4 regions of the Leeia aquatica genome follow, and region 4 is predicted to be linked to each of the others. Evidence: predicted binding sites of a transcription regulator. Region 4 holds the regulator's gene; each other region holds the start of a gene.
The links. Region 4 encodes FNR, which switches genes on or off when oxygen is low (the NO sensors DNR and NnrR bind a similar motif). Its sites were predicted from a motif close to TTGATNNNNATCAA; they were not measured.
Positions count from the first base shown of each region.

Region 1: the regulator FNR is predicted to act here: its motif matches at 887-900, upstream of HF682_RS08485 (nitrite reductase).
Region 2: the regulator FNR is predicted to act here: its motif matches at 814-827, upstream of hemN (oxygen-independent coproporphyrinogen III oxidase).
Region 3: the regulator FNR is predicted to act here: its motif matches at 1,348-1,361, upstream of HF682_RS01585 (quaternary amine ABC transporter ATP-binding protein).

Region 1 is NZ_JABAIM010000001.1:1,643,300-1,645,501, forward strand. Features, by position in the region: gene HF682_RS08480 (nitric oxide reductase activation protein NorD) at 1-825, shown strand, start outside; gene HF682_RS08485 (nitrite reductase) at 968-2,202, shown strand, end outside.
Region 2 is NZ_JABAIM010000005.1:73,787-75,988, forward strand. Features, by position in the region: gene HF682_RS16800 (LemA family protein) at 1-37, opposite strand, end outside; gene HF682_RS16805 (RNA-binding S4 domain-containing protein) at 91-486, shown strand; gene HF682_RS16810 (Rdx family protein) at 476-784, shown strand; gene hemN (oxygen-independent coproporphyrinogen III oxidase) at 890-2,202, shown strand, end outside.
Region 3 is NZ_JABAIM010000001.1:361,940-364,141, reverse strand. Features, by position in the region: gene HF682_RS01595 (aromatic ring-hydroxylating oxygenase subunit alpha) at 1-105, shown strand, start outside; gene HF682_RS01590 (FAD-binding oxidoreductase) at 119-1,210, shown strand; gene HF682_RS01585 (quaternary amine ABC transporter ATP-binding protein) at 1,473-2,202, shown strand, end outside.
Region 4 is NZ_JABAIM010000001.1:57,084-59,285, reverse strand. Features, by position in the region: gene HF682_RS00385 (hypothetical protein) at 1-919, opposite strand, end outside; gene fnr (fumarate/nitrate reduction transcriptional regulator Fnr) at 1,090-1,845, shown strand; gene HF682_RS00375 (LysR family transcriptional regulator) at 1,880-2,202, shown strand, end outside.

The DNA of each region.
Region 1 (2,202 bases), 1.6 Mb from region 4:
GTGCAGCCGATGCTGCCGCGCGACGCGCTACCCGCCACGCTGCCGGAGCGCCTGCATGCTGAGGCCCGCCGCCTGCGGCGGCAATTCCAGGCGCTGGCACCCGAGCGCAGTCGCCGCTATGGGGAAAACAGCGGCCCGGACATTGACATCGACCGCCTGATCCGCTTTCTGGCCGAGAAGCGCAGCGGCCACGCCATCAGCGAGCCACCGCTCTATCAAGCCTGGCCACCGGGCGAGCGCAGCATGGCCTGCCTGCTGCTGGCCGACCTGTCCCTCTCGACCGAGAGCTGGCTGGGTGAAGCCGGGCAAGTGATTCAGGTGATCCGCGACAGCCTGCTGCTGTTTGCCGAAGCCCTGGCAGCGACAGGTGATCCTTTCGGGCTGTACGGTTTTTCCTCCTTGCGGCGCGAGGAAGTGCGCTTCCTGATGCTGAAGGACTTTGGTGAACGACATAGTGACCTGATTCGGGGCCGCATCCAGGCCATCCGCCCCGGTTACTACACCCGTATTGGCGCGGCCTTGCGCCAGTCCACCCAGATCCTGCTGCAGCAACCGGTGCGACAACGGCTGCTGCTGCTGCTATCTGACGGCAAACCAAATGACCTCGATCACTACGAAGGTCGCTACGGGGTGGAGGACACCCGCCAGGCGGTGCTGGAAGCACGTCGGGCCGGGCTGATTCCCTTCTGCGTCACTGTCGACCATGAAGCCGGGGAATATCTGCCCCATCTGTTTGGACGCCACGGCTACGTGGTGGTGCAGGATGCCCGCCGCCTGCCGCAGGTGCTGACCCGCTTGTACGCTACCCTCTCTCGCCCAGGTTAAGCCCGGAATCACCCACCCTTTGCGCAAACGCAAAGGGCGCAAGGCCGCAGCCCCGATCGGGTTGATTCGCATCAAGGAGCCCAAGCCAAGCCGAGGAGGATCATGAGCGCATGATTTCCTTGATAGTGAGTTGGTGATAACCATGAAAACAATGAGCATGCGTACCCTCTCCCACGCCGTGGCGCTGGCCACGCTGTCACTGGCCGCACCGTTTGCGCTGGCCGATGGCCCGACCAAGCAGGTCACCCAGCCTGAGGTCAGCTACCAGGCCGGTGGCTCGCCGCTGGCGAAGGAGGAGATGCACCAGAACATCAACCCCAAAGCACCGCCGATGACCAAGGCGGAGTTTGATCGCGCCAAGCAGATCTACTTTGAACGTTGTGCCGGCTGTCATGGCGTGCTGCGCAAAGGCGCAACCGGCAAGCCACTGACCCCGGACATTACGCTGGGCAAAGGTACCGACTACCTGAAGGTCTTCATCGCCTACGGCAGCCCGGGCGGCATGCCGAACTGGCAGACCTCCGGCGAAATGAGCGAGCAGGATGTCGACCTGATGGCCCGTTACATCCAGCAAGAGCCGCCAACCCCGCCGGAATACTCGCTGGCGGACATCGAGAAGTCGCGCAAGGTGCTGATCCCGGTGGAGCAGCGCCCGAAGCAGAAGATGAACAAGTACAACCTCGACAATGTGTTCTCGGTCACCCTGCGTGATTCGGGCGAGGTGGCGCTGATCGACGGGGACACCAAGCAGATCATCAACATCGTCAAGACCGGCTACGCCGTGCACATCTCACGGCTGTCCAGTTCGGGGCGTTATCTGTACGTGATCGGGCGGGACGCCAAGATCAACCTGATCGACCTGTGGATGGACAAACCGGACACCGTGGCCGAAATCAAGGTTGGTCTGGAAGCCCGCTCGGTGGAAACCTCCAAGTTCAAGGGCTGGGAAGACAAGGTAGCGGTTGCCGGTACCTACTGGCCGCCACAGTACGTAATCATGGATGGCGACACCCTGAAGCCGCGCAAGGTGGTGTCCACCCGTGGCATGACGGTGGACAACGAGTACCACCCGGAGCCGCGTGTGGCCTCCATCGTGGCCAGCCACTTCAAACCGGAGTTTGTGATCAATGCCAAGGAAACCGGCAAGATCATGATGGTGGATTACTCCGACCTGACCAACCTGAAGACCACCACCATTGACTCGGCCAAGTTCCTGCACGATGGCGGCTTTGACAGCACCGGTCGTTACTTCCTGGTGGCGGCCAACGCTTCCAACAAGATTGCGGTGGTGGATACCAAGGAAGACAAACTGGCGGCGCTGGTGGATGTCGGCAAGATCCCGCACCCGGGCCGTGGCGCCAACTTTGTGCACCCGAA
Region 2 (2,202 bases), on a different contig from region 4:
AGGCCAGCGCAACACCCCGCATTGCCCGGATTCGCATTACAATCTCCTTCATCTCTCGCCTGCCGTATGAATTCAGCATTAAACCATATCATGCCTGACTTGCTCACCGAAGTTCGCCTCGACAAATGGGTGTGGGCGGCCCGTTTCTTCAAGACCCGTAGCCTCGCCAGCCAGGCTGTTGATGCCGGACACGTGCGCCTGAATGGCCAGCGCAGCAAACCCGCTCGTAGCGTCAAAGTGGGCGACACCCTGCATATTCAGGTGGCGCATGGCCTGTTTGAAGTGGTGGTACAGGCCCTGGCCGAACAGCGCGGCAGTGCGACACTGGCACAATCGCTCTATCAGGAAACCCCTGAGAGCGTGCAGGCACGTGAAGCGGTCCAGTTGCAGCAAAGCCTGGCACCGCGTTATGAGGCCCAGCATGAAGACAGCGGCCGCCCCAGCAAACGCGACCGCAGACAGATCGGAAAACTCCGTGGCTACTGATTCCCACATCCTGCGCATTGAATATTGCACCTTGTGCCGCTGGCTGCTGCGTGCCGCCTGGCTGGCGCAGGAAGTCCTGACCACCTTTGATACGGACGAGCTGACTGAAGTCGCGCTGGTGCCTTCCAGCGGCGGCATTTTCCGGCTAACGCTGGACGGCGAGGTGATCTGGGACCGCAAGCAGGAAGACCGTTTTCCCGAGGCTAAAGAGATCAAGCAGCGCATCCGTGACCGGGTGGCACCGGAGCGTTCCTTGGGTCATAGCGACCGCCAGACGGACGCCCCGTCAAACCACTGACACTTGATACCGGGCCACCCCATAGGCCTTTGATGGGCATCAAAGCCCACGCTGCAGTTCACTGCTAGTCTCCGGGTATCCTGTTTGCCCCGGACGCTAACGACCATGTCTGCCCACCTTGATGTACAGAACCTCCAGTTTGACCGCGCGCTGATTGAGCGGCTGGCCGGCAACGGTCCACGCTATACCTCTTACCCGACGGCAGACCGTTTCCACGCCGGTTTTACCGAGCAGGACTACCGCCAGGTGGCATCGTCCTGTTTTGTACCGGGCGTCAATCGGCCACTGTCACTGTACGTGCATATTCCGTTCTGCAACACCATTTGCTACTACTGTGGTTGCAACAAGATCATTACCAAAGATACCGGCAAGGCCGAAGTCTATCTGCAGTATCTGGAGAAGGAACTGGCCTTGCAGCGCCCCCTGTTTGCCGGCGCACGGGTCGAGCAGCTGCACTTCGGCGGCGGCACCCCCACCTTCCTGAGCGATGAGCAGTTGCGCTGGCTGGTGGAGCGCCTACGCGCCGCCTTTCCGTTCGCACCGGATGATGAGGGTGAGTTTTCGATCGAGATCGACCCGCGCAAGGTGCAGCCGCAAACCATCCAGCTGCTGCGAGAGCTGGGCTTCAACCGGATGAGCCTTGGGGTACAGGATTTTGACCCGGAGGTACAACAGGCGGTCAACCGCATCCAGAGTGAAGCGGAGACTTTGTCTGTCCTGAAAGCGGCGCGTGAGTGTGGTTTTCACTCCATCTCCATCGACCTGATTTATGGGCTGCCGAAGCAAACCGTAGCCGGCTTTACCGCCACGCTGGACAAAGTCATCGCCGCCCGGCCCGACCGGCTCTCCATCTATAACTACGCCCACCTGCCTCACCTGTTCAAGCCGCAGCGCCGCATCAATGAGGCGGACCTGCCCAGCGCCAGTGAAAAGCTGGACCTGCTCAGCTTGTGTATCGACAAGCTGCAGGCAGCAGGTTACTGCTATATCGGCATGGACCACTTTGCGCTGCCGGATGATGAACTGGCCATTGCCCAGCGCGCAGGCACCCTGCACCGCAACTTCCAGGGTTACTCCACCCATGACGATATTGATCTGTTGGCGCTGGGGGTATCCGGCATCGGCAAGATCGGCCACAGCTATAGCCAGAATGTGCGCACCACCGAGGAATACTACGCCGCGCTGGATGAAGGCCGCCTGCCCCAGTTTCGTGGCTTTGCCCTGCAGCAGGATGACGTGATCCGCCGCGACCTGATCCAGCAGTTGATGTGCGAATTTGCGCTCGACTTTAGCCAGATCCGGGCACAGTGGCAGATCGAGTTCCAGCAATACTTTTCCGATATTCTGCCCAAGCTCGCGCACTACCAGCAGGAAGGCTTGCTGCACATGGATGAGGATAGCCTGCGCATTCTGCCGCG
Region 3 (2,202 bases), 300 kb from region 4:
AAGAGCCCGGCCTATCGCCCTGGCCCGTACTCCCCCTATACTGAGACGCTGGTCGAAAAGTTCAGCAACTGGTACATCAACCGCCTGTCGGCCTACATCAAGTAAGGGAGTTCCGTGCATGGCTGCTGCACCTTTGCCCGACTTCAACATGGCGGAGCCTGCCCTGTGGCAGCCCGGCACGGACGACACGCTGGAGTGCGTGCTGGTGCGGGACGAAACCCATGATGTGAAAACCTTTGTGTTTCGCAGCCAGCAGCCACGGCGCTTTCGCTATCTGCCGGGGCAATTCATTACCCTGGAGCTGGAGATCAACGGGGCAGCCATCAACCGCTGCTATACGCTCTCCAGCACACCCACCCGGCCGGATACCGTCTCGATTACGGTGAAGCGGGTACCGAATGGGCCGGTGTCCAACTGGCTGCATGACCATATGCAGGTCGGCCAGACGGTCAAGGTGCTGGGGCCTTCTGGCGAATTCAGCTGCTTTTTGCATGACCGGCCGAAGTATCTGTTTCTGTCTGCCGGTAGCGGGATTACGCCGCTGATGTCGATGTCTCGCGCATTGACCGATCTGGTGCTGGATCGGGACGTGGTGTTTGTCCACAGTGCCCGCTCTCCGGCTGACGTGATCTTTGCCCGTGAGCAGCAGGCACTGGCCCGCAATAACCCGAGCTTCCGTCACGCGGTCATCTGCGAGCGTGCTGGTGCAGACCGTGACTATGCGGGTTATCAAGGCTTCCTGTCGCTGGCGACGCTGAGCAACATCGCACCGGATTTCCGTGAACGGGAAGTGTTTACCTGTGGTCCCGCGCCTTATATGGCAGCGGTGCGCAAGATACTGGAAGCGGCTGGTTTCAACATGCAGCAGTACCATGAGGAAAGTTTTGCCTTTGAAACCCTGATGGGCGGGGCGGAAGAGGCGCAGCCGCCTGCTGCGGCTGCGGGAGAGGGTTACACCATCCGTTTTGCCAAGAGTGGCGATGAAGTGCGCTGCGCACCGCCGCAAACCATTCTGGCGGCCGCCAAGGCCACAGGCATGCGCTTGGCCTCGTCCTGTACCCAAGGGTTGTGCGGTACCTGCAAGACCAAAATGCTGTCCGGGCAGGTAGACATGAAGCATGCAGGGGGAATTCGACAGCGGGAAATTGATCAGGGCTTCATCTTACCCTGTTGCAGCGTGCCATTGTCAGACGTGGTGCTGGATCGGTAACAGCAGAGGAAGCGGATGTTTGTGATGAACATCCGCTTTTTTCATGCGGTTTCACCATGTTGATGGCATGTCGGATCGCGTCATGTTCCTGTCGCCATCCCGTTACCCATGCAGCGCCCAGCCTTATATCGTAGTACTTGATCCAGATCAAAAAACAGCCGACGATGGCATGAGGCCGACGTCCCAAGGCTGGCAAGAAAAGAGACCTCACATCAGGAAACGATAGGGCGACCGTGCGCGCACTATCGACAACGGGGGAGATATGCCAGAAGCAAAGATCGTTGTCGAAAATCTGGTCAAGGTGTTTGGCGACCAGCCCAAAGTGGCACTCGACCTGCTCCGTCAAGGTAAGAAGAAAGAGGATATTCTTTCGCAGACCGGGCAAGTGATTGGTGTCAATAATGTTTCGTTCAAGGTGAATCCGGGGGAAATCTTCGTGCTGATGGGCCTGTCCGGCTCCGGCAAATCCACCTTGATCCGTCTGATCAACCGGCTGGTCGAGCCCACCGATGGCAAGATCATCATCGATGGTCAGGACGTCGCCAAAATGTCACCAAAGCAGTTGGTCAAACTGCGTCGCACCGACATGAGCATGGTGTTTCAGAGCTTTGCCCTGATGCCGCACCGTACGGTACTGGCCAATGCCGCATTTGGTCTGGAAGTGGCTGGGGTCGGGCGCAAGGAGCGCGAGAAAAAGGCCTTTGAGGTATTGCAGCAGGTGGGGCTGGGGCAGGTCACGGACAAGTATCCGCATCAGCTCTCCGGTGGCATGCAGCAGCGGGTGGGTCTCGCCCGTGCGCTGACGGTCAATCCGTCCCTGATGCTGATGGACGAAGCATTCTCGGCGCTGGACCCGCTCAAGCGGCACGAAATGCAGGATGTGCTGCTCAACCTGCAGCGCGAGCATCAACGCACCATTTTCTTTGTGTCACACGATCTGGAAGAGGCGCTTCGCATCGGTACCCGCATCGCCATCATGGAGGGCGGTCGTC
Region 4 (2,202 bases):
CCGCTGCCAACGGGCGCTTGCCCTGCTGCAGCTGTTTGAGGTAGGCAGCCTCAGGGCTGTTCCAGCCTTGGACCGCACCCAGCAAGGTACTGGCCCCGGGTCCCAGCCCGATCCACTCGCCATCCTCCGCGATCAGATCGCCCTCCCCGGTCAACATCAAGCGCCCGAGGCGCTGCGCATGCCGCCATGGGTCATCTGCTCGGGTAAACCAGCCGCCCGCCAGATGGCCATAACCCAGCTCATCCAGCCATTGCAGCACCTGATACAGCTGTTCTTTTTGTTGCAATAGCTGGCTGGCGGATACGGCTGCCGCCACCACACCCCGCAAGCAAAGCCGGGCGGGCTGCATGAGCAACAAGGCATGCACCTGCGCCATGGCCTCCGCATCCATGAGCTGTCCCAGCCACAGTTCCACACCGACCCTGCCGCCAGCCTGTTGCAACACAGCGGGCAGTACGGTGAGGCATGAGGCATGGAAACCGGGCTCGCCCCCCGCCATGCTGCGCAGCATCACGTCTGCGCCAGGCACGCCTGAGCAATCCGGCACATCCGCCTGCCCCAGATACAGTACGATGCCACAAGGCATACTTGGAGACACGGAGTCACGCCGCTGCAGCCAGTCGGCCAGCGCCAGCGCAAAAACCTGTGGATGCGCTGACACATGCAGCTGCATCTGGGTCGGTTGACGCTTGCCCAGCAAGGCGCACCACTGCTGCCACTCCAGCGTAATGGCCTCTTGTACAGGCTGAACTGCCGCCGGCTTACGCGGCCAGCACTCCGTCATGCACAGCGCGGGCGGCAGACGGCCGATCGCCGGGCGCGACCAGGCTCGCCCGACGGCTGCGTCATTCAGCCGGGGTTGTCGAATCTGGCGAAGTGCGGGGAAGGCGGCGATGTCGTCCATGTTGAAAGACAACATTTGTCCCCAGCCACGTGGGACGGCCACTGTCGGAAAATCCGCATTCAGGCTATGATGTTGACCAAGCGAGAGGACGGGCATGGTTGGGTCGGGGTTGTGAGCAGTTTTTGCCACTATGCCCATCCACCGCCCGTTCGTGGTTGACCTGTATCAACACCTACCGATTTGGCATGAACCATACCTCCACCATCCCTATTCAGGAAGTTTCCCTCAAGCACCTCAAGGTAGCGTGCTCCAGTTGTAGCCTGCGCGAGCTGTGTTTGCCGCTGGGCCTGAACAGTGATGAAATGAACCAGCTGGAAACCGTCATCACCCAGCGCGTCAAAGTCAAAAAGGGCGAGCCGCTGTATCGGGCTGGTGATGCCATGCGCTCCCTGTTTGCGGTGCGACTGGGTTTCTTCAAGATGAGCGTGCTGTCAGAAGATGGCCGCGAGCAAGTCACCGGTTTCCAGATGGCAGGCGAATTGCTGGGGCTGGACGCCATCAGCACCGAGACACACAGCTGCGGTGCGATTGCGCTGGAAGACTCCGAGGTCTGCGAGATTCCGTTTGCCGACCTGGAGGAACTGAGCCGGCATATCCCCTCCTTGCAGAATAATTTCTACAAGGTGCTGTCCCGTGAAATCGTACGAGACCATGGCGTCATGATGTTGCTGGGTAATATGAAGGCCGAGGAACGCCTGGCTGCTTTCCTGCTGAACCTGTCACAACGCTTTGCCTTACGCGGTTACTCCTCCCGCAGCTTTGTGCTGCGCATGACGCGTGAGGAAATTGGCAGCTATCTGGGGCTCAAGCTGGAAACCATCAGTCGCGGCTTCTCGCGTTTCCAGGAACAGGGGCTGATCCGGGTCCACAACAAGGAAATCGAAATCCTGGACCTGCCCGCCCTGAAACAGGTGTTGTCGGGATGTTCAGGCAAGGCCTGACCCTGCACACTTCAGGACACAGGAAGGTCTGTAGATGCTGCGCCTGAGTCTGGATGCCCTCACCGTTCTGGATACCATCGATCGCCAGGGCAGCTTTGCTGCCGCGGCTGAAGTGCTGCACCGCGTGCCGTCTGCGATTACCTATATCGTGCAGAAGCTTGAGCAGGATATGGATGTCAAGCTGTTTGACCGCAGCGGGCATCGCGCACGGCTCACACCGGCCGGGCAGGAATTACTACGAGAAGGCCGCCACCTGCTGCGTGCGGCAGGTGAGCTGGAAAGCCGGGTCAAGCGGGTAGCCACAGGTTGGGAGACCGAGCTGTCCATTGCCATGGACACCATCTTCCCCAGTACGGC